Linked DNA regions of Sinorhizobium meliloti. The protein of the gene in region 3 interacts with the protein of the main gene of each other region in a pairwise test. Links are inferred from orthologs where the notes say so. Each region holds a gene or a part of one and is shown on either strand. Other genes may lie near its edges.

Evidence for each region.
Region 1: the proteins of JOH52_RS07205 (region 3) and JOH52_RS17545 interact in binary tests that used the Escherichia coli proteins (3 or more experiments, as listed by UniProt). The link is inferred for Sinorhizobium meliloti from one-to-one orthologs.
Region 2: the proteins of JOH52_RS07205 (region 3) and JOH52_RS04400 interact in binary tests that used the Escherichia coli proteins (3 or more experiments, as listed by UniProt). The link is inferred for Sinorhizobium meliloti from one-to-one orthologs.

The regions. Positions count from the first base shown.
Region 1 is NZ_JAGIOS010000001.1:3,611,544-3,621,716, forward strand. The notes cover bases 6,532-9,530. They hold JOH52_RS17545 (two-component system sensor histidine kinase NtrB), read right to left. Parts: upstream 8,606-9,530; coding sequence 7,457-8,605; downstream 6,532-7,456. Other genes in these bases: ntrC (nitrogen regulation protein NR(I)), read right to left, coding at 6,532-7,460; dusB (tRNA dihydrouridine synthase DusB), read right to left, coding at 8,602-9,530. In the rest of the region: JOH52_RS17520 (D-amino-acid transaminase), read right to left, coding at 1-714; Trk system potassium transporter TrkA, read right to left, coding at 726-2,102; two-component system response regulator NtrX, read right to left, coding at 2,157-3,521; two-component system sensor histidine kinase NtrY, read right to left, coding at 3,511-5,826; more of ntrC, read right to left, coding at 6,006-6,531; more of dusB, read right to left, coding at 9,531-9,630; JOH52_RS17555 (bifunctional 2-C-methyl-D-erythritol 4-phosphate cytidylyltransferase/2-C-methyl-D-erythritol 2,4-cyclodiphosphate synthase), read left to right, coding at 9,779-10,173.
Region 2 is NZ_JAGIOS010000001.1:912,622-918,713, forward strand. Bases 2,697-6,092 are described here. They hold JOH52_RS04400 ([protein-PII] uridylyltransferase), read right to left. Parts: upstream 5,747-6,092; coding sequence 2,897-5,746; downstream 2,697-2,896. Other genes in these bases: murJ (murein biosynthesis integral membrane protein MurJ), read right to left, coding at 2,697-2,900; mutS (DNA mismatch repair protein MutS), read right to left, coding at 5,848-6,092. Also shown: trpS (tryptophan--tRNA ligase), read right to left, coding at 1-815; JOH52_RS04390 (VOC family protein), read right to left, coding at 907-1,296; more of murJ, read right to left, coding at 1,293-2,696.
Region 3 is NZ_JAGIOS010000001.1:1,531,030-1,541,110, forward strand. What follows is about bases 3,865-6,771. They hold JOH52_RS07205 (P-II family nitrogen regulator), read right to left. Parts: upstream 5,534-6,771; coding sequence 5,195-5,533; downstream 3,865-5,194. Other genes in these bases: JOH52_RS07200 (ammonium transporter), read right to left, coding at 3,865-5,167; tesB (acyl-CoA thioesterase II), read right to left, coding at 5,770-6,654; JOH52_RS07215 (ubiquinone biosynthesis hydroxylase), read left to right, coding at 6,713-6,771. In the rest of the region: JOH52_RS07190 (outer membrane lipoprotein carrier protein LolA), read right to left, coding at 40-702; JOH52_RS07195 (FtsK/SpoIIIE family DNA translocase), read right to left, coding at 838-3,483; more of JOH52_RS07200, read right to left, coding at 3,812-3,864; more of JOH52_RS07215, read left to right, coding at 6,772-7,969; JOH52_RS07220 (IS4-like element ISRm16 family transposase), read left to right, coding at 8,242-9,405; JOH52_RS07225 (Trm112 family protein), read right to left, coding at 9,703-9,891; JOH52_RS07230 (LON peptidase substrate-binding domain-containing protein), read right to left, coding at 9,900-10,081. UniProt on the Escherichia coli protein: Involved in the regulation of nitrogen metabolism. Regulates the activity of its targets by protein-protein interaction in response to the nitrogen status of the cell.

The DNA.
Region 1 (10,173 bases), 2.1 Mb from region 3 along the record:
TGCGAGCATTTCTTCCACGGAGAAGGCCGTTTCCTCGATCGCAAGGCCCAGCGGCTTGGCCACGTCCATCAGGGTGGTGCGGGTCACGCCGCGCAGAATGCCACTTTCCGCCGGGCGGGTGCGTAACGTCCCTTCGCGGTCCACGATCCATACATTCGTCGCCGCCCCCTCTTTGACCATGCCGTCCACGTCGACGAAGATCGCCTCCTGCGCGCCCGCTTCCTTCGCCTGCTGACGGGCAAGCACATTCGGGAGAAGGCCGACGCTCTTGATATCGACGCGATCCCACCGGTTCTCCGGCACCGTTATCGCCGATATGCCCTCGGCATTCTTCCGGGCGATCGCCCCGGGATCCGTGCGTTTGGCGGTGACGACGATCGAAGGCGGCGTGTCCGCATCAGGGAAAACATGATCCCGCCGCGCGACGCCGCGGGTCACCTGCAGATAGAAGAGCCCGTTGCGGACCCTGTTTCGGCGCAGCACCTCCCGGATGACATGGATCAGCGCCGCACGACTCATCGGCCAGCCTATCCTGAGCTCGCCCAGGGATCGCCCTAGGCGATCGAGGTGTCGGGTCAGGTCGATGATGAAGCCGTGCCGCACCTCGCAGACCTCGTAGACGCCGTCGGCAAACTGGTAACCCCGGTCCTCGACGTGAATGGCGGCTTCGGCGTGCCGGACGTAAGTGCCGTTGACATAGGCGATTCTCGGCATGGCTGAGGCCCTCAGAAATATTGAATGCTGACGCGGAAGAGCTGTTCGACATCGCGGACGGTCTCGGCGGCCGCGAGGAGGACCACGCGGTCCTTCGCCTTGATCCGCGTGTTGCCGTCTGGGCGCACATAGGCCTTGTCGCGATAGAGCGCGCCGATGCGGATACCCTCCGGCAATTCGAGCTCGCGCAGCGCCTTGCCGACCAGCGGAGAGGTTTCGAGCGCCTCTGCCTCGATCACCTCCGCCATGCCGTTCTGCACCGCGTAGACCGACCGGATGCGGCCCTTTCGCACGTGCTGCAGCACACGCGAGATGGTGACGGCGCGCGGATTGATATAGGCGTCGACACCGGCGGCGCCGGCGAAGTCCTGATAGGCCGGTTCGTTGATCAGCACGAGGGTCGACTTCGCTCCAAGCCTCCTGGCAAGCATGCTCCCGAGGATGTTGATCTGGTCGTTATTCGTCAGCGCGACGACGAGATCCGCCTCCTGGACATCCGCTTGCGCCAGGATCCGCTGATCCATGGCCGAGCCGTGGAGGACCACCGTGCTGTTGAGCTTGTCGGCGACGAGCACGGCGCGATCCCGGTCGTTTTCGACGAGTTTCACCCGCATGCGCGGCTGCTGTTCCTCGATCGTTCGCGCGACGAAATAGCCGATATTGCCGGCGCCGAGGATGATGATCCGCCGCGCCTCCTGTTCTTCATGGCCGAAGAGCGCCAGCGTGCGGCGGGCATGGTCCCGGTCGCAGACCACATAGGCGAGATCGCCGGTCTTCAACTGGTCGGAGGAATGCGGAACGATCAGCTTACCGTCCCGGAAGATACCGGTCACGGTCGCGTGCAGATCGGGAAAGAGCTCGCTCAATTGCTGCAGCGGCGTGTCGACGACGGGGCAGTCTTCCATACATTCGATTGCAACCATCGCGATCCGATCGTCCGCGAAGCGCACCACGTCGGTGGCGCCGGGAAAGGATATGCGGCGAAGCACGAGCCGCCCTACCTCGATTTCCGGAGAGATCGTCACGTCGATCGGGACGTTCTCGCGCGAAAAGAGGTCGGAATATTCGGGCGCAAGATAGCTCTGCGCGCGGATGCGGGCGACCTTGGTCGGTACGTTGAAAATCGCATGGGCTACTTCGCAGGCGACGATGTTGACCTCATCGTACAGCGTTACCGCGATGAGCATGTCGGCCTGGTCGGCGCCCGCCTTCGCCAGTACATCCGGATGCGCCCCGTGGCCGACGTAACCGCGCACGTCCAGCGTCTCGGTTATGTAGGCAATCAGCGCGGCCGACGTGTCGATCACCGAAACGTCGTTATTCTCGCGCGACAGCCGCTCGGCGATGCCGTAACCGACCTGCCCTGCCCCGCATATGATCACCTTCATTGCTATTCCTTACGTCTGGGACGGATCTGCCGATGGCTCGTTATGGGTTTCTGATCACACGCCCAACGACTTCAGCTTGCGATGAAGGGCGGAGCGCTCCATTCCGACGAATTCGGCGGTGCGCGAGATATTGCCGCCGAAGCGATTGATCTGGGCGATCAGATAATCGCGTTCGAACATCTCGCGAGCCTCCCGCAGCGGCAGGGTCATGATGTGCTGATCGCCCTGCGCCGAGATCTTCGGCAGGGTGTCCCCAACCTCGTTCGGCAGCATGTCGGCGGTGATCGGCGTATCGGGACCGTCGCTGCGCGCGAGGATCATCAGGCGCTCGATGTTGTTGCGCAGTTGGCGGATATTGCCGGGCCAATCATGCGCCTGCAGTACGGCCAGCGCATCCTCGCCGATCTTGCGGGGACGGATGCCGGCCTGTTCGCTTACCTGTCGCATGAACATGTCGACCAGGAAAGGGATGTCCTCGCGCCGCTCCGCAAGAGCGGGAACGCGCACCGGAATGACGGCGAGCCGGTGATACAGGTCCTCGCGGAACAGGCCCTCGGTGATCATGTTCTCGAGATTGTAGGCGGTCGAGGAGATGATGCGGACATCGACCTTGACGCGCTTGGAGCCGCCGACCCGCTCGAACTGCTGGTCGACGAGGACGCGCAGGATCTTGTTCTGCGTTTCGCGCGGCATTTCGCCGACCTCGTCCAGGTAGAGGATGCCCCCGTGGGCCTCCTCGAGTGCACCCGTTCGACGCGGCTGCCCCGTCGTTCCTTCGGTACCGAAAAGCGCGATCTCCATTCTGTCGGGCGTGATCGCAGCCGCATTGAGAGCCACGAAAGGACCGTTGGCACGCGCGGACTTGCGATGGATCATCCGCGCGACGAGTTCCTTGCCGGAGCCGGACGGTCCCTGGATCATGATACGGCTGTTGGTGGGCGCCACTTTCTCGATCATCTGGCGCAGTTGCGACACGGCAACGGAGGTTCCGATCAGTTCCACCGGATCGCCCGACTTCCGTCTCAGCTCTGAGTTTTCCCGCTTGAGCTTGGAATTCTCGAGCGCCCGCTCGGCGATCAGGATCAGCCGGTCGGCCTTGAACGGCTTCTCGATGAAATCATAGGCTCCGCGCTTGATCGCGGAAACGGCGGTTTCGATGTTGCCGTGACCTGAGATCATCACCACCGGCAAATCGGGGTGCCGGTTCTTGATCTCGTCGAGCAGTGCCAGGCCGTCGAGCTTGCTTCCCTGCATCCAAATGTCCAGGAAGATCAGGCGCGGCACACGGTCGTTGATCGCCGCGAGAGCGCTCTCGCTGTCGAAAGCGGTCCGCGTTTCATGGCCCTCGTCCGAAAGGATTCCCGAGACGATCTCGCGAATATCCTCCTCGTCATCCACAACCAGAATATCAGCCGCCATTGGTATTACCCTTATCCTTCAAATTATCTTCGCCCCCGGTCTCGCCGGCGGGCGGCAGAACCACCCGGATCATCGCCCCGGCGCCACCGTCGAAGTCCGGCGGTGCGTCGTGCAGTTCCAGTTGCCCGCCGTGGTCCTCTATGATCTTCTTGACGATAGCGAGGCCGAGACCGGTGCCCTTATCCCGCATCGTCATGTACGGCTCCAGAATTCGGTGCCGGTTCTCGGTCGGAAGCCCCTTGCCGTTGTCGATGACGTCGACCACGAAGCGGCCGGTGGTATCATCGCGACGGGATCGGATGACGACTGTGGGCGCGCCTCGTGACGTTCCCGCGGGCACGGCTTCGATCGCCTCCACCGCGTTCTTGACGAGATTGCCGAATGCCTGACCCAGCATGCGGCCGTCGAACTGCCCCTCGAGCGGTTCGTCGCCGAAATCGCGGACGAAGTTGATGTGGCTGTTGCCCATCTCGCGCAGGAATACGGCGTCCTTCAGGATCGCCCGCAGGTCGGACTTCTCCTTCGTGGGCTTCGGCATCCGCGCGAAGGCGGAGAATTCGTCGACCATCCGGCCGATGTCCTCGACCTGGCGCACGATCGTTTCGGTGCACTGGTCGAAGACCGCACGGTCCTCCTGATCGATCTGCTTGCCGTAGCGGCGTTTCAGCCTCTCGGCCGAGAGCTGGATCGGCGTCAGCGGGTTCTTGATCTCGTGTGCGATGCGGCGAGCGACGTCCGCCCAGGCGGTGGAGCGCTGCGCGATTACCAGATCCGTGATGTCGTCGACGGTGATGACATAGGAGCCATGCGATTCGTCGCCCTCCTCTCGCGTCACCTGAACATTCATCGTGCGCTCGGTGCCGCCGCGCATGATATTGATCTGCTTGCGGTAATCGTTGCGGTAGCGGCTCTCGGCCTCGACCAGAACCGCTTCGATTTCCGGGGCCACGTCGCTGAGATTCGCTCCGATGAGCTCCGGCGCCGCCTTCTTGAGCATCCCTTCCGAAGACGGATTGAAGATGGTGATGCGGCGATCTCTGCCGACGCCGATGACTGCCGCCGTTACGCCGGAGAGCACTGCCTCGATGAAGCGGCGGCGTTGGTCGACCTCGTCCTTCGCCACCAGGATCTGATCCTGCTGGGTCCGAATTTCGCTCACCATCTTGTTGAACGTGCGCGACAGGTTGCCGACGTCGCCGTCGACGGCGCGCACGGGAACGACGACGTCGAGATTGCCGGAAGCGACGCTGTCGGCGGCGCCGATCAGCTGCCGGATCGGCCGGACGATGCGGTCGGCGACCGCAATGGCCGTCCAGATCGCCGCCAGCAGCACGATCAGGGCAAAACCGATGTAAAGGACGCCGAAGGCGATCTGCAGGGAGGTCCGCCCGGCCTCGAGCGTCTTGTATTCCGCAGTGTTCTCTTCCATCAGCCGCATCGATCGCATGACTTCCGGATCGACGTTTCGGACGGTGTAAAGATAGGTGCCCGGAATGTTTTCGAGCGGAATGACGGCTCCCACCAGATTGGTCACGCCCGGGGGGATAAGCGTCGGCTGACCGGCAATGGTGCTCTTCAGTGCGTCCTGCGGGATCGCCGGCAGCGGACGATCGGTCGAAATATTGGCCTGGAGTATGGCGCTGCCGTCAGCGCGCACGAGGAATGCGCCGAGCATGCCGCGCCCCCTCGCCTGCCGTGTCATCAGCTCGACGAAGCCGGTACGGTCGAGGCTATAGAGCTGGCGATTGCGCTCCAGGTCGTTGGCCATCGACACCGTCTGACCCTGAAGGTAGCTGGCATTCTCGAGGACGTAGGCCTGCGCGACGTTCAGGGAGGAACGGACGATCGCCTGCGTACGCAGCGAGAACCAGCGGTCGAGGCCGACATCGAGGGTGATGCTGGCGAAGATCGCGACGAGGATCGCCGGCGTGATCGCGACGATCGAGAAGAGCGCGACGATGCGCACATGCAGGCGCGCTGCGGCTCTTCCCTTGCTGCGCGCCCTGAGCAGTCTGAAGATCTCGCGAGCGATGAGATAGATCAGGCCCACGACGAAGAGGCCGTTGATGCCGGCACAGGCGATCACGATGTTTCTCTCGGGCCGGATCGGGGTCAGACCGAGGAGAACGAGCAGCGACAAGGTGGCGCAGATCAGGGCACCGGTGGCGAGCATAAGCCCCGGCAAGGCAAAGGAGGCTCGCCGATCCTGGGCAGCAGTGACTCCGTCCTCCGTGCCCAATGGCAAGGCCATTCCATCCACCATGAAAAGTGCTACCCCCAACCGGCGTACCGACGACACCGGCATACGCCTGCGTTCCGGACCGAGACATTGAACCTTAAAGCGCCGCGTCTCCTTTCGGATACGCAAAGCTCCCCGCCCGCACCCGTCTGATCGACCGGCTGCGACCGCGCGCCGGCGAATCGACGCTTATGCGAGGTTCAAGCAACGCATTGTGGCGAAAATGCAACGGTGTTGCATCTCAGTCAAGCGCTACGCGAGCTGCGGTACACCGAGACCCCGAGTTCGCGGATCTTCTTGCGCAGCGTATTGCGGTTGAGACCCAGGAGGTCGGCCGCCTTGATCTGGTTGCCGCGAGTCGCCGTCAGAGCCGCGAGGATCAGAGGATATTCCATTTCCGCAAGGACGCGATCGTAGAGGCCGGAGGGCGGTAAGGCATCGCCAAAGCTCGCGAAATACTGCCGCATGTTTTCCTCGACCGCCTGCGATATCGACAGCGAGCCCGAGCGCGCCGCGGCCTTCTCGATCGGGCTGTCCGGGATCTCCGAACGCAGTTCGTTCTCGATGATTTCGCGGGTAATGACATCCTGTGGATAAAGTGCCGTCAGACGGCGAACGAGGTTCTCGAGCTCGCGCACATTGCCCGGCCAGGGATGCGCCTTCATCAATTCGAGCGCCTCCTGATCGAAGCGCTTGACGTCGAGCCCTTCCTTTTCGGCCTGCTGGACGAAATGGCGGACAAGGTCCGGGATGTCTTCGGCGCGGTCTCTCAGGGGCGGCAGACGCAGGGGCACGACATTCAGGCGATAGTAGAGGTCTTCGCGGAAAAGGCCCTGATTGATCGATTGTTTCAGGTCCTTGTTGGTGGCAGCGACGATGCGGACATCCGAGCGGATCGGCGTGCGTCCGCCGACGGTCGTATACTCGCCCTGCTGCAGCACGCGCAGGAGACGCGTCTGCGCATCCATCGGCATGTCGCCGATTTCGTCGAGGAAGAGCGTCCCCCCTTCGGCCTGCTCGAAGCGCCCGGTGGAGCGCGTCTGGGCGCCGGTAAAAGCCCCCTTCTCATGACCGAACAGTTCCGACTCGATGAGGTCGCGCGGGATCGCCGCCATGTTGATGGCGACGAAGGGGCCATTTCTCCGCTTGCCATAGTCGTGCAGTGCACGGGCAACGAGTTCCTTGCCGGTGCCGGACTCGCCGGTGATCATCAGCGTGAGGTCGGTCTGCATCAGCCGCGCAAGCACGCGGTAGATTTCCTGCATGGCGGCGGAACGGCCGACCAGCGGCATCCCGTCCTGCGAATCGTCCTCGAGTTTGGAGGGCCGTCGCTTCGGTTCGGCGAGCGCCCGGCCGATGATGCCGATCAGCTCCGTCAGATCGAACGGCTTCGGCAGATAATCGTAAGCGCCCTTCTCCGAAGCCTTGATGGCCGTCATGAAGGTATTTTGAGCGCTCATCACGAGAACCGGCAGATCCGGCCGTGCCTTCTTGATCCGTGGCAGGAGATCGAAGGCGTTTTCATCCGGCATCACGACATCGGTCACGACCAGGTCGCCGTCGCCGGCTGCTATCCAGCGCCAGAGGGTTGCGGCATTGGAGGTGATGCGCACATCGTATCCGGCACGGCTGAGCGCCTGGTTCAGCACGGTGCGAATGGCTGCGTCGTCATCCGCGACGAGGATCGTTGCGCCCGTCATCCATTGGTTCCTTTTGTCATCGGAGTTTCTTCATCGGCCGCCAGCCCCTTGGATGCCGGCATGAGAACGCGGAAGGTCGTGCGGCTATGCTGGCTGTCGCATTCGACGATGCCGCCGTGGCCGCCGATGATCTTGGCCACAAGCGCCAGGCCGAGACCGGACCCGTTCGTCTTGGTGGTGATGAACGGGTCGAAAAGATGCGGCAGCAGATCGGGAGGGACGCCCGGACCGTTGTCATGCACGCAGAATTCCAGAGGCAGCGAGATCTTTTCGCGCGTTCCGGCGACCGAAAGGCGAATGCCCGGCCGATAGGCCGTCGTCAGCAAAATCTCGCCGTCCGCCCTGTCGCCGATCGCCTCGGCCGCGTTCTTGATCAGATTCAGGAAGACCTGAACCAACTGGTCGCGGTTCGCGAAAACCGGGGGAAGCGACGGATCGTAATGTTCCGATATCTTGATTCTCCGGGCAAAGCCGGCCTTGGCGATCGCCTTGACGTGGTCGAGCACCGCATGGATGTTGAGCGGCAGGCGGTCGACCGGGCGCTCGTCGGAGAAGACCTCCATCCGGTCTACGAGCGAGACGATGCGGTCCGTTTCGTCGCAGATCAGTCTCGTCAGGGCGCGATCCTCGTCATTGACGGAGGTTTCCAGGAGCTGCGCGGCGCCGCGAATGCCCGAAAGCGGATTCTTGATCTCGTGGGCGAGCATCGAAGCAAGGCCGGTAACGGACCGCGCTGCGGCACGGTGGGTGAGCTGGCGGTCGATCTTGTCCGCCATCGACCGTTCCTGAAAGACGATCACCACCGATCCGGGTTGCGACAGTACCGGGGCCACATAGAGGTCGACGAGCTTGTCGGCTCCAAGGCGCGGAGAGCTGAGGTCCACCCGGTACTCGTTGACCGCCGCCCGACGCTCGCGAACCTGCTCGATCAGCGTCAGGAGCGGGCTGCCGAATGGAATGAAAGCGCTGATATCGTGGCGCGCAAGATGGTTGGCGCTGGCCCCGAAGAAGGATTCGGCCTCCCAGTTCGCAAAGGCGACGAAGCCGTTCTCGTCCACCAGGATGACCGGATTCTGGATCGCGTTCAGCACGGCCATGGAAAGATCGTTGGCACCTTCCACCGGTGCCGTTGCCTTCTCGGTCATGCCGCAATCTCCTCCCTCGCCGCCGCCCCGCCGGAGCGAACAATGGCGGCTACCACGCTGTCGCGTACGAAACCCGTCTCGGTCGATGTCAGAATCGCGGCTTTCTCCGAAGCGGGAAGCTCGGGCGCGAAACGATCGAGATACCAGCCCGCATGTTTGCGGGCGGTCCGCAGCCCGACCTCCACGCCGTAGAATTCGAGCATCATCTCGTAATGCTCCGCGAATATGCGGGCGACGCCCGACGCATCCGGGTGAGCAGCAGCGCCGGCGAGAACGCCAGCATGCCACGGCCGTCCCTGGCACGATCGACCGACCATGACGGCGTCCGCGCCCGACCGACGCAGGATCTCATGCGCATCCGCAACCGAATCCACATCGCCATTGGCAATCAGCGGGATGGAGACCACCTCGCGGACGGCCCCGATCGCATCCCAATCGGCTTTGCCGTTGTAGAATTGCATGCGTGTTCGTCCGTGAATGGTGATCGCCTTCACGCCTGCCTCCTCGGCCCTTCGGGCAATCAGCGGCGCATTGATCGAATTCTCATCCCAGCCGAGGCGCATCTTGAGCGTTACCGGGACCGTGGCTGCTTTGACCGTCGCTTCGATCAGCGAAAGCGCATGATCCGGATCGCGCATCAGCGCAGATCCGGAATAGCCGCCGGTGACCTTCTTCGCGGGACAGCCCATGTTGATGTCGATGATATCGGCGCCATTGGCCTCGACGATCCTCGCCGCCTCGGCCATCCAGTGCGCTTCACGCCCGGCGAGTTGCACGATGTGCGGATCGATGCCGGAATTCTTCAGCCGCGCCCAGGATTCGGCGGCGTTACCGACCAGTTCGCGGCTCGCCACCATCTCGGTCACGACGAACCCCGCGCCGAAACGCCAGGCAAGCATGCGAAAGGGCAGATCCGTCACGCCGGACATCGGCGCGAGCGCTACGCGATTGCGGATTTCGACATTCCCGATCAGAAGCGAGGGTGAAAAAGCCGTCGAGGGCAAATGCATATCTTTCAGGCACATGAAAATCTTGCACTATTTTTAGACATTGTTCTTCTGCTTGCCAAGCCTTTTCGACGCGCGGGACAAAATTCCTCGCATGGCTGGCCATGGCAGGACCTTCGCGGTACATCACGGCGAATATTGGCGAATGCGGGACCACATACAGAAGATGCAAGGCGAAGAACAGTTCTCCTGCGGCGTCGTGATCGTTGCGGCCGGCCGCGGCGAGCGCGCCGGCCAGTCGGCCGAGGGACCGAAGCAATACCGCACGATCGGTGATCGGCCCGTTATCGCCCATACGCTTGACATTTTCGCGACATGGCCCGGAGCGGGACCTGTCGTCGTCGTGATCCACCCCGATGACGAAGAGCTGTTCGCGGCGGCCCGCAAGCGGATGGCCGGGGCCTTGGAGCTGACGGTGGTCCACGGCGGAGCGACGCGCCAGCTTTCGGTGCTCGCCGGGCTGGAAGCGGTCGCCGCTACCGGCGTGGAATACGTGATGATCCACGACGCGGTGCGCCCCTTTTTCGATCACACACTGCTCGATCGCTGCGGTGCGGCGCT
Region 2 (6,092 bases), 620 kb from region 3 along the record:
TAAATGCCGACGAGATTTTCGGCCTCCGGCCGATCCTTAAGACCGTCCGCTTCGCTCGGAAGCGCGTCCGGATCGGTCTTGGCCTTGCGGATCTTCTTCAGGATCGTGTCGGCATCGTCCATCAGATTGATGCGCGACAGATCGGATGGATCCGACTTCGACATCTTCTTGGTGCCGTCGCGCAGCGACATGACGCGCGGCGCCGGGCCGCCGATCAGGGGTTCGACCGGCGGAAAATAGGCATGGATCGGCTCTTCGCCGACCACGATGTCGACGCCGTAACCACCGCGGCGGATATGCTCCATGAAGTCGATGTTGAATTTCTGGGCGATGTCGCGGGTGAGCTCCAGATGCTGTTTCTGGTCGTCGCCGACCGGCACGTGGGTGGCGCGATAAACGAGGATGTCGGCCGCCATCAGGCTCGGATAGGCGAGCAGGCCGAGCGAAGCGTTTTCACGGTCCTTGCCGGCCTTGTCCTTGAACTGGGTCATCCGGTTCATCCAGCCGATGCGGGCGACGCAATTGAATATCCAGGCGAGCTCGGCATGCTGCGGCACGGCCGACTGGTTGAAGACGATGTGCTTTTCGGGGTCGATGCCCGAGGCGATGAAAGCGGCCGCGATCGAACGGATCTGGCCCGGCAGGTCCTCATGCACGAGCTGAGCCGTGATCGAGTGCAGGTCGACGACGCAATAGATGCAATCGTTGTTTTCCTGAAGGGCGACAAATTTGCGGATCGCGCCGAGATAATTGCCGAGATGCAGGTTGCCGGTCGGCTGAACACCGGAAAATACGAGCGGCTTGAATTCGTTCATGTCGTCCCCAATCGGGCTTGTGGAGGGCCCGGCTCCAGTTGATATCCGCCGCGCTTATGCACGGCGGGCCGGGCGCAATCAAGAGGCATGGTCACGCGGGCTGGAGGAGATCCCACCTATTGCCGAAGGGATCGACGAAGACGGCAACGGTTCCGTAGACCTCATGGCGGGGCGCCTCGAGGAACGTGACGCCTGCGGAAAGCATGGCGGCGTGATCGCGGCCGAAGTCGTCGGTAAAGAGAAAGAAGCCGACCCGCCCGCCGGCCTGATTGCCGATTGCGGCGCGCTGCCTTTCGCCCTCGGCCCGGGCGAGCAGGAGAGCGGTCTCCGCCGCACCTTTCGGCCGCACGACGACCCAGCGCTTGCCGCCGCCGAGGTCGCTGTCATCGAGGAGGTCGAAGCCGAGCTTGCCGCAGTAAAAGGCGATGCCCTCGTCGTAGCCGGGCACGACGATGGCGACACGGGCAACCGACTGTCTCATTGCCGATCCGCCCCTTCGCTCGCCCGCTCGACGGACGAGGCCGATGCCCCCCGTTTGACGCTGCGGCGGATCATCGAGAGGCTCGCGCCGCCGATCCCGAACGCGACCGCGAAATAGATCGCCATCGCGGCGGCGATCAGGCCGCAGAGGGTAAGGGCGCGGGTCGCAAGCGGTGCGGCGGAAGATAGCGGGAAGGCGAGCCAATCCACGGCAACGTATAAGGCGGCCGCCATGATCGCAGCGGCGATCACCAGCCGGGGAATCCTCGTCAGCAGGGGAATATCGCGCCCCCAGTGCCCACGCCAGACGAGCGTCGCGAAAAGAAGCAAGGCGTTCACCCAGCCGGCGACGATTTCGGCCGTCGCGATGCCGCTTGCGGCAAGCGACGGAAAAAGCGTCAGCGCCAGGGAGACGTTCACTGCCACGGAAATCCCGGCGAAGATCATCGGCGTGCGGGTGTCCTCGCGGGCGAAGAAACCGGGAATGAAAGCCTTGATCAGCACGAAAGCCGGCAGGCCGAGGCCGTAGATCGCCAGGATATGCCCGACGACGACGGTGGATTCCGGCGAGAACTGGCCGCGCTCGAAGAGGAGCCGGACGATCGGCTCCGACATGACGAGCAGCGCCGCGGCGGCGGGGAGCGTGAGGAACAGCGTGAATTCGACGGAACGGTTCTGCAGGTTCGCAGCCTCGTTGAGGTTGCCGCCGCGCAGAGCGCGTGCAAGCTCGGGCAGGAGCACGGTCGCAACGGCAATGCCGACGACGCCGAGCGGCAGCTGATAGATGCGGTCGGCATAGACGAGCGACGAGACGGCGCCTTCCTTTGCAGAAGCGATATTGGTGTTGATCAGGAGGTTGATCTGGGTGATGCCGCCGGTGATCGCCGCGGGAAGTGCCAGCACCAGCAGGCGCTTGACGTTCGGCGTCAGCCGGGGCCGGCGAAAGCCGATCCGGATCCCGGCATTGCGCACCGCGACCCAGACGATCGCCAGTTGCACGAGGCCCGCGGCCAGCACCCCCCAGGAGAGGTCGTAGCCCACCGCGACCGCATCCTGGCCGCTGTACCAGGCGTAGGCCAGCACGGCGATCAGGATGAAGTTCAGGAAGACCGGCGCGATGGCTGCGGCGAAATAGCGGTGCAGCGAATTGAGCATGCCCGCCATCATCGCCGCCAGCGACATGCAGGCGAGATAGGGAAACATGATCGTCGCGAAGGTGACGGTGCTTGTGAATTTCGCGGGGTCGTCGGCAAATCCGGGAGCGATCAATTGCCCGACGATGAAAGGCATCGACAGTTCCATGGCGATCGTCAGCAGAAGAAGAACGGTGAAGAGGACGCCGAAGACCTCCTCGGAAAAGCGCCGGGCGCCGTCCATGCCGTGCGCCTCGATCTCCTTGGCGAAAAGCGGCACGAAGGCCGAATTGAACGCCCCTTCGGCAAAAAGCCTGCGGAAGGTGTTCGGCAGCCGGAAGGCGGTGTTGAAGGCATCGGCGACCGGGCCGGTGCCGAGTGCGGCCGCCATGAAGGTTTCCCGGATGAAGCCGAAGAGCCGGCTTCCGAGCGTTGCGCCGCCGACGGTAGCGAATTTCTTGACCAGACTCATGTTTCGGCTTTTGTCGTTTTGGAACCGTGGGGTACACGGGACACAGGGGTCGGCGCAATGATGCCGGAGGGCATGCGCTCGCGCGCTTCGTCCACCTCGCCCGCCAGCACCGCCTTGAGGCGCGCTGCGATGTTCATCTGCCGGTTCTCGCTGGTGATCTTCGAGCCGACCAGGTCGGTGACGTAGAAGGTGTCGATCACCTTTTCGCCGAAGGTTGTGATGTGGGCCGACGCGATGTCGAGCGACAGGTCTGACAGCACGGCGGTCACTTCGGAAAGCAGACCGGTCCTGTCGAGGCCCTCAACCTCGATGACGGTGAACTTGTTCGACAGCGTATTGCTGATTGTCACCTCCGGCGTCACGGTGAAGGCCCTGCTGCGCTTCTTCACACGCGTCCGGCTGGCGATCACCTCGGGCAGCCTCTTGCGGCCGGAGAGCACGTCCTCGATCAGCTTGCCGATACTCGCTGCCCGGCGTGTTTCGTCCTCGGCGACCGAGAATTCGCGGTTGACGAGAATGGTATCGAGCGCCCGGCCGTCCGACGTCGTGTGGATCTGCGCGCCGACGATGTTGGCACCCGCTGCGGCGCAAGCGCCGGCGATGACGGTCAGCAGGCGCGGATGGTCCGGCGACAGCACCGTGATTTCGGTGATGGCGTGGAAATCATGGGTGCGAACCATGGTCGCGAGCGTCCTGCCCGCGCGGTCGGCTTCGCGGATGAAGCCTGCATGGCGCACCTGCTCCTCGAGCGCCACGGTCAGGAGATAGGGCTGGTAATGCAGCCGCACATAGGCCTGGCGCTCCTTCTTGGGCCAGTCGGCGAGCGCCTCCTCCAGCATGTGGGCGGCGTGCTTCGCCCGCTCCTTGCGCGACAGTTCCGAAAAACCTCCCGAGAGCAGAAGCTCGGTCTCGTAGTAGAGCGTGCGCAGGAGCTGGCCCTTCCAGCCGTTCCAGACGCCGGGCCCGACGGCGCGGATGTCGCAGACGGTGAGGATGAGCAGCATCTTCAGCCGTTCGAGGGATTGGACCCGTTCGGCGAAATCGACGATGGTCTTGCGGTCGTTAAGGTCGCGGGTCTGCGCGACCATCGACATGGTCAGATGTTCCTCGACCAGCCAGACGACCATTTCGGTCTGTTTCGGGGTCAGCCTGAAGCGCGGGCAAAGCTTTCGCGCGACCTTGGCGCCGGCCACCGAATGATCTTCGGGGCGCCCCTTGGCGATGTCGTGCAGCAGAACGGCGACGTAGAGGGCTTCGCGGTCCTCGATGCCAGGCATCAGCATCGCCGTCAGGGGATGCGCCTCCTCCTCCAGCCCCCGCTCGATGCGGGAGAGGACGTCGACCGAGCGCAGGAGATGCTCGTCCACCGTATAGTGGTGGTACATGTTGAACTGCATCATCGAGACGATCTTCCCGAATTCCGGGATGAAGCGGCCGAGCACCCCCGCTTCGTTCATCCGGCGAAGGATCAGTTCCGGATTGCGCCGCGAGGTGAGTATAGACAGGAAAAGCCGGTTGGCCTCTTCGTTTTCACGCAAGTGCGGCGTGATCAGGCCCAGGGAACGGGTCACCTGCTTCAGCGCCGCCGGGTGGAATTCGAGCCCGTTGATGTCGGCGATGTGGAACAGGCGCATGAGGTTTACCGGGTCGCGCTTGAACACATCGGTACCCGCAAGTGCGATGCGCCCGCCGTCATCGACGAAATCGAGCGTGCCCGCGATCTTGCGGACGCGATTGCGGAAGCGGCTTATGACGCCCGTGATCCCGGGCGTGTCCTTGGCCTGCTGGTCCTCCAGCGCCGAGCAGAAGATCCGGGTCAGGTCGCCGACGTCCTTGGCCACCAGGAAGTAGTGCTTCATGAAGCGTTCCACCGCCGAGAGCCCGGGGTGGTCGTGATAGCCGAGCGCCTCGGCGATCTCGCGCTGGATGTCGAATGAGAGGCGCTCCTCCGCCTTGCCGGTCAGGAAATGCATGTGGCAGCGCACCGCCCAGAGAAAATCCTCGGCCTTCTGAAAGAGCTTGTATTCCTGCTTCGAAAGCACGCCGAGCTTGACCAGATCCGCAGAGTCCTTGACCCGGTAGAAATACTTCGAAATCCAGAAGAGCGTGTGCAGGTCGCGCAAGCCGCCCTTGCCTTCCTTGACGTTCGGCTCGACGAGGTAGCGCGTGTCGCCCGCCTTGCGATGACGCTCGTCCCGCTCGGCGAGCTTGGCGGCAATGAATTCCGGACCGGTATTGCGGACGATCTCATGGTCGAAGCGCGTTTCGAGTTCGTTCGCCAGAGCCGCGGACCCGCAGACATAGCGGCATTCGAGGATCGCGGTGCGGATGGTCATGTCCGCACGCGACAGGCGGATGCATTCCTCGATCGTTCGCGTTGCGTGACCGACCTTGAAGCCGAGGTCCCACAGGATATAGAGCATGAATTCGATCGCCGGCTCCGCCCAGACCGCTTTCTTGGCGGGCAGGAGGAAGAGGAGGTCGATGTCCGAGCCGGGCGCGAGCGTTCCGCGGCCGTAGCCGCCGACGGCGGTGACCGCGATGCGCGAAGCCTCGGGGGCCTTCGCGGCGTCGAACACCTGGTTCAGCACGAAGTCGTGCAAAAGGGTAATCAGCTGGTCCTGAAGCCAGGAGATGCGCTCTGCGCATTTTATTCCTGCGCCGTCTGCGGCGAGCAACTCGCGCGCCTTGGCGCGGCCCGCGACATTTGCCTCCTTGAAGGCCGCAAGCAAGGCCCGGCGCATCGGTTCGCGCTGTTCGGCATGAGCGGAGGCGATGAAGTCGCACCTGGCCCGAAGCGCCGCCACGTCCAGGATTTCGGGAAAGGAGGTTTCGTGTCTGGCCATGAAGTGCCGAGGGGCGTCCTGTCCGACTTAGATCATTCGTTGCAAGCGCCGCTGTATAGCCCTTTTGCCGGCCGAATGACAGGGGAAATAGCCGGGCGAAATCAGCGGTTGGAAAGCTCCTTCTTGAGCGCGTAAAGCGCGTCGAGCGCCTCTCGCGGCGTCATGTCGTCCGGGTTGAGCGCCTTCAGGGCCTCCTCGACCTTCGAAGGACCCGACGATGCCCTCGCCGCCTCCTCTCGCCGGACGGCAACCTGGAACAGCGGCAGGTCGTCGATCAGCTGGCTCGCCGGATTCTTGCGGTCGGCATCCTCGAGCTTGGCAAGCACATCCCTCGCGCGGGCGACGA
Region 3 (10,081 bases):
TTCGGAAGTGCCTCGCTTCAAAGTCGGAGCATTTCGCGATCAGCCGCCGCGGCGCTTGTTGCGCACCTCGTCATAGGGGATGCGGAAGACCTTGTCGTCGAGCGCGATGCCGGTCCGGACGTTGAAGATCATCACCGACGTGTCTTTCTTCTGCGCGTCGGTGATCGTCCACTGCCGCAGATTGTAGCTCTTCGGGTCGAACATCATCGTGATGGTCGAATCTCCGAAGATGGAGCGGTCGCCGAGTACGATGGTGATGAGGTCCGCTTCCACCCTCACGTCGCGTACCATCCTGCTTCTCAAGTCGATCCTTTCGCTGAGCAACAGATTGAGCGGGGTCTTCGAGAGCGGATAGATATCCCAGGTCTTGAGCTTCATATTGCCGATGACGACGGACTTGCCGTCGGCGATGACCCGCATCGGCGAGGGTGCTTCGTAATTGAAGCGGATGCGTCCCGGCCGGCGGATATAGAACTTGCCGCCCGTCTGTTCGCCGCGCGGGCCGAACTGGACGAATTCGCCGGCCATCGTCTTCACGGACGAGAAATGATCGGCGATCCTCTGGGCAACGGCGGACGCCTGAGCCGAAGCGTCGCCCGCGCCGAACGTCGTGGCGCCGAAGCCGGCGAGGGCCGCCAGGCCGCCAACGAAGACGCGCCGCGAGATTGCCCCGTTGCGGCCGTCGGTTTTGGTCTCCATCATCGCAGTCTCCTTCATTCGTGATCATTTGAAGGGCAAGTGGGGCGCCTTCAAGGCGTTGGAAAACCCCGAAAACACGACGCCTTCAAATGACCGTTACCGCCTGCCGCGCGCTGATCACGCCGCTGTGGCGCTGTCTTACCGGCCGGTGATCTCAGCCTCGGTCGGCACCAGTATCTCGCGCTTTCCGGCGTGGTTCGCGGGGCTGATGATGCCTTCCTGCTCCATCCGCTCGATCAGCGAGGCGGCCCTATTATAGCCGATACCGAGGCGCCGCTGCACGTAGGAGGTCGAAGCCTTGCCGTCGCGCAGCACGATCGCCACCGCCTGATCGTACGGGTCCTCGGAATCGGCGAGGTTGGAGGTGCCGGCCGGACCGCCGCCATCATTCTCGTCCTCGTCGTCCTCGGTGATCGCGTCGAGATATTGCGGCACGCCTTGCGTCTTCAGATAGGCAACGACCTCTTCGACCTCGGTGTCAGAGACGAAGGGTCCGTGCACGCGCTGGATACGGCCACCGCCGGCCATGTAGAGCATGTCGCCCATGCCCAGGAGCTGTTCGGCTCCCTGTTCGCCGAGGATGGTGCGGCTGTCGATCTTGGAGGTCACCTGGAAGGAGATGCGCGTCGGGAAGTTCGCCTTGATCGTACCGGTGATGACGTCGACCGAGGGACGCTGCGTCGCCATGATGACGTGGATGCCGGCGGCGCGCGCCATCTGGGCGAGCCGCTGGACGGCGCCTTCGATATCCTTGCCGGCGACCATCATCAGGTCGGCCATCTCATCGATGATGACGACGATATAGGGCATCGGCGAAAGGTCGAATTCCTCCGTCTCGTAGACGGCCTCGCCGGTCTGGCGGTCGAAGCCGGTCTGGACGGTGCGCGTGATCGCCTCGCCCTTGGCCAGCGCCTGCTCGACGCGGCTGTTGAAGCCGTCGATGTTGCGCACGCCGATCTTCGACATCTTCTTGTAGCGCTCTTCCATCTCGCGCACGGTCCATTTCAGCGCCACGACCGCCTTCTTGGGGTCGGTCACGACCGGCGAGAGAAGGTGCGGGATGCCGTCATAGACGGAGAGTTCGAGCATCTTCGGATCGATCATGATGAGGCGGCACTGATCGGGTCTCAGCCGGTAGAGCAGCGACAGGATCATGGTGTTGATCGCCACAGACTTGCCCGATCCGGTGGTGCCGGCGACGAGCAGATGCGGCATCTTGGCGAGATCGGCAACGACGGATTCGCCGCCGATCGTCTTGCCGAGCGCCATGGCGAGCTTCGTCTTGGTCGTCTCGAAGTCGCGGGAGCCGATCAATTCGCGCAGATAGACCATCTCGCGCCGCTGGTTCGGCAGCTCGATGCCGATGGCGTTGCGGCCGGGAACGACGGCGACGCGTGCGGCGATCGCGCTCATGGAACGGGCGATGTCGTCGGCGAGACCGATGACCCGCGACGATTTGATCCCGGGCGCCGGTTCCAGCTCATAGAGGGTGACGACGGGGCCGGGGCGGACATGGATGATCTCGCCCTTGACGCCGAAATCCTCGAGAACGCCTTCGAGCATGCGGGCGTTCTGCTCGAGCGCATCGGCCGAAAGCGAGGCATCGCGCGCGACATTCTTCGGCTCGGCAAGGAAGTGGATCGGCGGAAGCGTGAAATCGCCGTCTTCATCGACGAACGAGCGCTGCGCCTCGCGCTCGACGCGCTGCCCGGCTTTCGGCCGCGGCGGGGCCACGCGCGAGCCCGCCATTGCCAGAGCCGGCTTCGGCGGTGCAGGCCGCGGAGCCCAGTCTGCGGCCACGTCGTCTTCGTCGTCGTCCGGCAGGATGCCGGCAGGCCGTCGCTCGTCGATATCGAAGGGCGGGTCGTCTTCGTCGCCCATGATCGGTGGCGGCGTGACGATGCGGCGCTCGGAACGATCGAGCGAGGGCTCGATACGGCCGGCCTGCGCCTTCGGCCGGACCGGCTCGTTCAATGTGCCGAATTCGTCGTTGTTGAAGTCGTAGGGCTCGTCATACTGACGCTTCGCCGGCTTTGCTCCCATGCCGAAGGCGCGGCGCAGCCTCGCCTGCGCCGTGTAGCGCATATGGGCGAGCGACCCCATCAGCACAGTAAGAGGGCCTTCTTCGTCTTCCTCTTCGAGTTCGTCGCGTATGGTGCGCGCCTTGCTGGGTGCGGGCTCCGGCGCCGGTTCCGCCTCTTCATCCTCGCTGACGCCGATGAGGCCGGCGCTGTAGACGAGGCACCAGGCGGCTGGTGCGGTGAAGAGGCAGGCGAGGACGGTCGCGAAGGTGCCCGTCGGGAAGGTTCCGGTGAAGAGCGCCGGAAAACGCAGGATCATGTCGCCGAAGACGCCTCCGAGGCCGTTCGGCAACGGCCAGGTGATCGGCGCCGGAACGCAGCTCAAGGCCGCGCTCGCCAGCACCGAGCCGGCGAACCACAGGCCGAGCCGCTTGAGCACCTTGTCGAAATGCGTGCCCCGGATGAGAACGAGAGCCCAGGCGACGGCCGGGAGCAGCGCCACGACGCTCGCAAGGCCGAAGAACTGCATGAAGATATCCGCGAAGACGGCGCCGCCATAGCCGAGCAGGTTGGTCGGCTCGTTCGAAGTTGCATAGGAAAAGCTCGGATCCGCGACGTTCCATGTCGAAAGGGCAGCAATGGCGAGTGCCAGCGCACCGACGAGAACGAACCCCGCCAGCGAGGCGATCTGCCGCCAGACGAAGTGGGTCAGCACGAACCGGTTGGAACGGCTGTCAAGCGTTGCGGTATTGCTTCTGCTCATGTTGCCTGCTTTGCCCGTTTCGATCCGCCGGAACGAGAGCGCGCGAGAAGGCCGCCCATGAATATTCCAGCCCTTTTGGTGAGGAGCAGCCTTCTCACCCTCAATCCGGGCGAAAAGCGGGATGCTCCGGGCACTTTGCGTGCCCATGGAATCAACCTAAGCGAAGTAGGGTTAATGTGACATTAACCATGCGCGTGTGCCGGAAAAATTGCGGTTGGGATGCGTATGCAGCGCAAAAAAAAGCCCGGATCGCGAGATCCGGGCCAAGGGCGATCCGCAGGATGCGGACCGCGACGGGACTGTTGGCGGCGCCGTTTGACGACGCTGCTCAGCTCGCGTGATAGGCGGCTTCGCCATGCGAGGAGAGGTCGAGCCCTTCCCGCTCCGCTTCCATCGATACGCGAAGGCCGACAAGCGCATCGACCACCTTGTAGAGGATGGCGGAAACGACACCGCACCAGACGATCGTGATGGCGACGGCCGTGATCTGGGTCATCAGCTGGCTTCCCATGGTCACGCCGTCGGCATAGCCGATGCCGCCGAGCGAGGAGGAGGCGAAGACGCCGGTCGCGATCGCGCCGAAGAAGCCGCCGACGCCGTGCACGCCGAAGACGTCTGCCGTGTCGTCATAGTGGAACTTGTTCTTGATCACCGAGACGAAGAAGTAGCAGAGCGGCGAGACGATCAGGCCCATGATGATCGCGCCCATCGGACCGGCGATACCGGCCGCCGGCGTGACGGCGACGAGCCCGGCGATCATGCCCGAAGCGGCGCCGAGCATCGACGCCTTGCCGCGCGTCAGCGTCTCGACGAGCGACCACGAAAGGACTGCGGCAGCCGTTGCGAGGAAGGTGTTGACGGTGGCGAGAACCGCACCGCCGGAGGCTTCGAGATTGGAGCCGGCGTTAAAGCCGAACCATCCGAACCACAGCATGGCAGCGCCGACGAGCGTCAGGGTCATGGAATGCGGGGCCATCATGTCACGGCCGTAGCCGGTGCGCTTGCCGACCATGAATGCACCGACGAGGCCGGCGACGCCGGCATTGATGTGGACCACGGTGCCGCCGGCGAAATCGAGCGCGCCCATGCCGAAGAGCAGGCCGTTTGCGTCCCAGACCATGTGCGCGATCGGGAAATAGACGAATGTCGCCCAGAGGATGGCGAAGAGGATCGCGGCCGAGAACTTGATGCGCTCGGCAAAGGCGCCGACGATGAGTGCCGGGGTGATCGCGGCGAAGGTCATCTGGAACAGCATGAACAGATACTCCGGAATGACGACGCCATCGGAGAAGGTCGCCGCGGTGCTGTCGACGGTCACGCCCGCGAGGAAGAGCTTGGCGAAGCCGCCGAAATAGGCGCTCGTCGAGCCGCCGAAGGCGAAGGAATAACCGTAGACGACCCAGACGATCATCATGGCGGCGCCGATCACCGTGCACTGCATCAGCACCGACAGCATGTTCTTGGCGCGCACGAGGCCGCCGTAGAATAGGGCGAGGCCCGGGATCAGCATGAACAGGACGAGAAGCGTCGAAAGGAACATGAAGGTGGTGTCGGCCTTGTCCGGCACCGGTGTTGCGGCCGCGGCGGGCGCGGCTTCCTGGGCAAATGCAACGACCGGCGCGAGCATCGCGGCAGCGGTCGCTCCCACGCGTCGAAGAGAGGTGGAAAGGGTGAATGACGACATCGAAAATAGCTCCCTGAACGGCGTGGTTTACAACGCTTCTGAGTCGGTCTCGCCGGTGCGGATGCGCACGGCATGGTCAATCGAGTAGACGAAGATCTTGCCGTCGCCGATCTGGCCGGTCTTGGCGGCCGAAGCGATGGCTTCGACGGCCCTGTCGACGATCTCCGTCGCGACCGCGATCTCGACCTTCAGCTTAGGCAGAAAGCTCACGGCATATTCGGTGCCGCGGTAAATCTCGGTGTGTCCCTTTTGGCGGCCGTAGCCCTTCACTTCGGTCACGGTCAAACCCTGGATGCCAACGGCAGTGAGGGCTTCGCGAACCTCATCGAGCTTGAACGGCTTGATAATGGCCATCACAATTTTCATCGAGTTCCCATCCTTGTCTGCCTCCAGCGGAGGCCGTCTCTCCTTGCTGCTTGAGCGCCTGACGCGCTGGCAACCGGAAAGCTACATTCAAGGGGCGTGCCAGATTCGATGAGGCAGAACAAACCACTGAAAACTAATGGAAAAAACACGTCCGGCGAGGGGGCTGCCGCGGAACGCTAAAAACACGCCAGTCGGAATGATTAAAATATAAGCAGAATCCGAAAAATGGCAAAAATTTACGCAATTGCCTTTTTGCGGATCAATCCTTCCTGCGCGACAGAGGCGATCAGAACGCCCGAGCGGTCGAAAAGGCTGCCGCGGGTCATTCCGCGGGCGCCGTGCGCGCTGGGGCTGTCCTGGGTATAGAGCAGCCAATCGTCCATTTTCGAGGGCCGGTGGAACCACATGGCGTGGTCGAGGCTGGCCACCTGGAGGCTGCGGTCGTAGACCGATGTGCCGTGTGCGTAAAGAGACGTGTCGAGGAGCGTCATGTCGGAGAGATAGGCGAGGACGGCGGCCTGGAGATGGCGCTCGTCCGGCACCGTCCCGACCGCTTTCACCCATACGTCCTGCTTCGGGGATGCCTTCGCGCGCGAGAAATAGTGTTCGAGCGAGACGGGCCGGATTTCGATCGGCCGCGGCCGCTCCCAATAGCGGCGGATCGCCTCCGGTGCGTGGACGAGAAACTTCTCCTTGAGTTCCTGCTCTCCCGGCAGCGTCTCCGGCATCGGCACGTCCGGCATGTCGAACTGGTGCTCGAAGCCATCCTCGTCGTACTGGAAGGAGGCAGACATGGCGAAGATGGCCTTGCCGTGCTGGATCGCCACCACGCGCCGCGTCGCGAAGCTCGAGCCGTCGCGGATCCGGTCGACCTCGTAGATGATCGGAACGGAAGGGTCGCCCGGACGCATGAAATAGGCGTGCAGCGAGTGAACGTAGCGGCCCCCGTCGACCGTGCGCTGGGCGGCGACCAGCGCCTGGCCGATCACCTGGCCGCCGAAGACCCGCTGCCAGCCGACCTGCGGGCTCAAGCCCCGGAAGAGGTTTTCCTCGAGCTTCTCGAGGTCGAGTATCGCAAGGAGCGCATCCATGGGCGTGGCGGTCTCGGTAGGGCGCGACATTTCGGCGGTCTCCGATGGTAGGAACGGCGTTGGCATTGATCTATATAGGCACGAGATGATGCTTCAAGTGCGACGGGAGACGAGGCGGATGATCGACGTTCTGATTGCCGGGGGCGGCTATGTCGGCCTCTCGCTTGCCGTATCGCTGAAAAAGGCGGCCCCCCATCTCGATGTCATGGTCGTCGATGCCGCGCCGGAAGGCGTGTGGACGAAGGACGAACGGGCATCGGCCGTCGCCGCCGCTGCCGAGCGGATGCTCGACGTCCTCGGCGTCTGGCAGGCGATCGCGCCCGAGGCCGAGCCGATCCTCAGGATGGTGATCACCGATTCGAAGACGGCCGATCCGGTCCGACCGGTCTTCCTTACATTCGAGGGCGGGGGCGAGGATAATGGCGGCGACGGCCGCCCCTTCGCCCATATGGTGCCGAATACGGCGCTCGTCGGTGCGCTGCGCCGCGCCTGCGACGAACTCGGCGTTTCGATCCGGCAGTCGACCGTGGTGGAGCTCTTCAAGAGCGGAGATCATTCCGTCGCCGTCACTCTGGCGGGCGGCGAGACGATCGAGGCGCGGCTGCTGGTCGCCTGCGACGGCGTTCGTTCGAGGCTGCGCGAGGCGGCGGGCATCAAGGCCGTCGAGTTCGATTACGGCCAGTCGGGCATCGTCACCACCGTCGAGCACGAGCGTCCGCATGGCGGGACGGCGGAGGAGCATTTCCTGCCTGCCGGTCCCTTCGCGACGCTGCCGCTCAAGAACAACCGTTCCTCGCTCGTCTGGACCGAGAGCACCTATGATGCCGAGCGTCTGGTCAAGGAGGACGATTTCATCTTCGAGGAGGAACTGGAGCGCCGTTTCGGCCATAAGCTCGGCCGTCTCAAGGTGGTCGGCGGCCGGCGTGCCTTCCCGCTCGGCCTCACGCTTGCCCGCGACTTCGTCGCACCGCGTTTCGCGCTCGCCGGGGATGCCGCGCACGGCATCCACCCGATTTCCGGCCAGGGACTCAATCTCGGCTTCAAGGATGTCGCGGCCCTCGCCGAAACGATCGTCGAGGCGGACCGCCTCGGCCTCGATATCGGCTCGCTCGCGGTTCTGGAGCGCTACCAGACGTGGCGGCGCTTCGATACCTTCCGGATGGGCGTTACGACGGACGTCCTCAACCGGCTCTTCTCCAACGACATCATGCCCGTGCGGGTCGTGCGCGACCTCGGCCTCGGCCTCGTCGATCGCCTGCCGTCGCTCAAGAAGTTCTTCATCCGCCAGGCGGCGGGCACTCCCGGGAGAACCGATCCGCGGCTGCTCGCCGGCGAGCCGATTTGAACGCAACCGTTCGTGCCTCTGTCCGCCCCTCATCCGCCTACCGGCACCTTCTCCCCGCAGGCGGGGAGAAGGGACAAGCGGCGCCAACTGAACCCCGCATTCACCGCCCGCCCGAGGGAGCGAGCGGGCGCGGCATATCCCTTCTCCCCGCAGGCGGCAGGGCTGTCCGGGGAAAGTTCCGGGTGAATCGAAATGTCGCAGGCGCATGCCCCGTCAGACGGCGTTTTTCCGTCTATTTTCTGGTTGTCGAGACTCAGAAAAGGAGACGGAGCATGCGGTTCACCCCTAGCATTTTCGCCCAGCTGCTGAAAGCGATTGATCGCCGCAGCTTTCAGGCGATTGTGGATCGTCATGCCGGGGATGCCTACGACAAGTGCTTTACCAGCTGGGATCATCTGGTGGCACTGATCTATGCCCAGTTGAGCGCCACGACCAGCCTGCGCGGGTTGGAGGCGAGCTTCAACGCCAACAGTCAGCATCATTACCATCTCGGCAGTGGCCGGCTGATGCGCTCGACGCTGTCGGACGCCAACCGCCGCCGCCCGGTCGCCGTCTTCGCCGAGACCTTCGCGCTTCTGGCCGGTCAGCTCGACCGGCAGACGCGCCGGGAGGGCACCAAGATGCTGCGGCTGATCGATTCGACCCCGATACCGCTGGGTAAGCTGTACGATTGGGCCAAGTCGAACGGCCGCATCCGCGGCATGAAGCTGCATGTCGTCTATGATCCCAAGGCCGATTGTCCAGGCATCCTCGACATCACCGACGCCAACGTCAACGACGCCCAGATCGGCCGCACGATCACCATCGAAAAGGGCGCAACCTATGTCTTCGACAAGGGCTACTGCCATTACGGCTGGTGGACGGCGATCGCCGAAGCCGGCGCCAGTTTCGTCACCCGGCCGAAGACCAACATGGGACTGGCTTTGGTCGCTGAACGCCCCGTTGAGCAACCTCAAGGCGATGGCTTCCTGGTCCTCGAAGACAGCCAGGTCAGCCTCGCCAGCAAGGGCGATTCCAAGCTGCCGATCGGCTTGCGCCGGGTAATCGTCAAGCGCCAGGACGGCGATACGATCACGCTTCTGACCAACGACCTCGAGCGCTCCGCCGTCGAGATCGGCCAGCTCTATAAGGATCGCTGGCAGATCGAGCTTCTGTTCCGCTGGATCAAACAGCACCTCAAGATCCGCAAGTTCCTCGGCAACAACGACAACGCCATCCGCCTGCAGATCTTCGCGGCGATGATCGCCTATGCACTGTTGCGCATCGCCGCCCGCCTCGCCCGCGTCCCTCTACCGATCCTGCGCTTCACCGACCTCGTCACCCAGTGCCTGTTCCAGCGCAAAAGCATCGCCGAAATCCACAAGCCGCCGCAGGTCAATCCAAGCCGACCAAAACCCCGGACCATCCCAAACCAAATGGTCTTCCGCTATGCATGAATTTTCCCCGGACAGCCCTGCCGCCTGCGGGGAGAAGGTGGCGGCAGCCGGTTGAGGGGCAATCCCGACCGAGCGGGGTTGAGGCGGTTGGGTTCCCGAGGGATCCCTTTCATGAGCAGTATCCGCCGCACCGGCGCGACAAGCGGCAAACGCATCAATCCCCTCTTCCCGCATGCGGGGAGAGGGTTAGTCCTCGGGTTGAACCCGAGGAGAAGGGCAAATCCCCGCGTGGGGGTTAACCCGAAGAGGGGCAAACCACGAAGCTCAGGCAGCCTGGCCGCACCGAAACGTCGACCCTCAATCCTCGATCTTGCGCGCCTCGGAGACCAGCATGATCGGCACACCGTCGCGGATCGGATAGGCGAGGCGGGCCTTTTCGGACACCAGTTCGTTGGCTTCCGGATCGTAGCTGAGGCGGCCCTTGGTCAGAGGGCAGACGAGCAGTTCCAGGAGTTTCGGATCGACCTTGCTGGCGTTGATGTCCATCGCTCTTTTCATTGCAGAATATTGTCGAGGTCGCCGAAGTTGCGGGCGAGCACGATCTCGGTGATGGCGATCAGCGTTTCGGCCCGCGTTTTCAGGTCGGGAGCCTCCAGCAACGCCTGCTTCTCCGCCGGTCCATAGGGCGACATCATTGCCATGGAGTTGACGAGGGTACGATTGCTGGCGCGTTCCA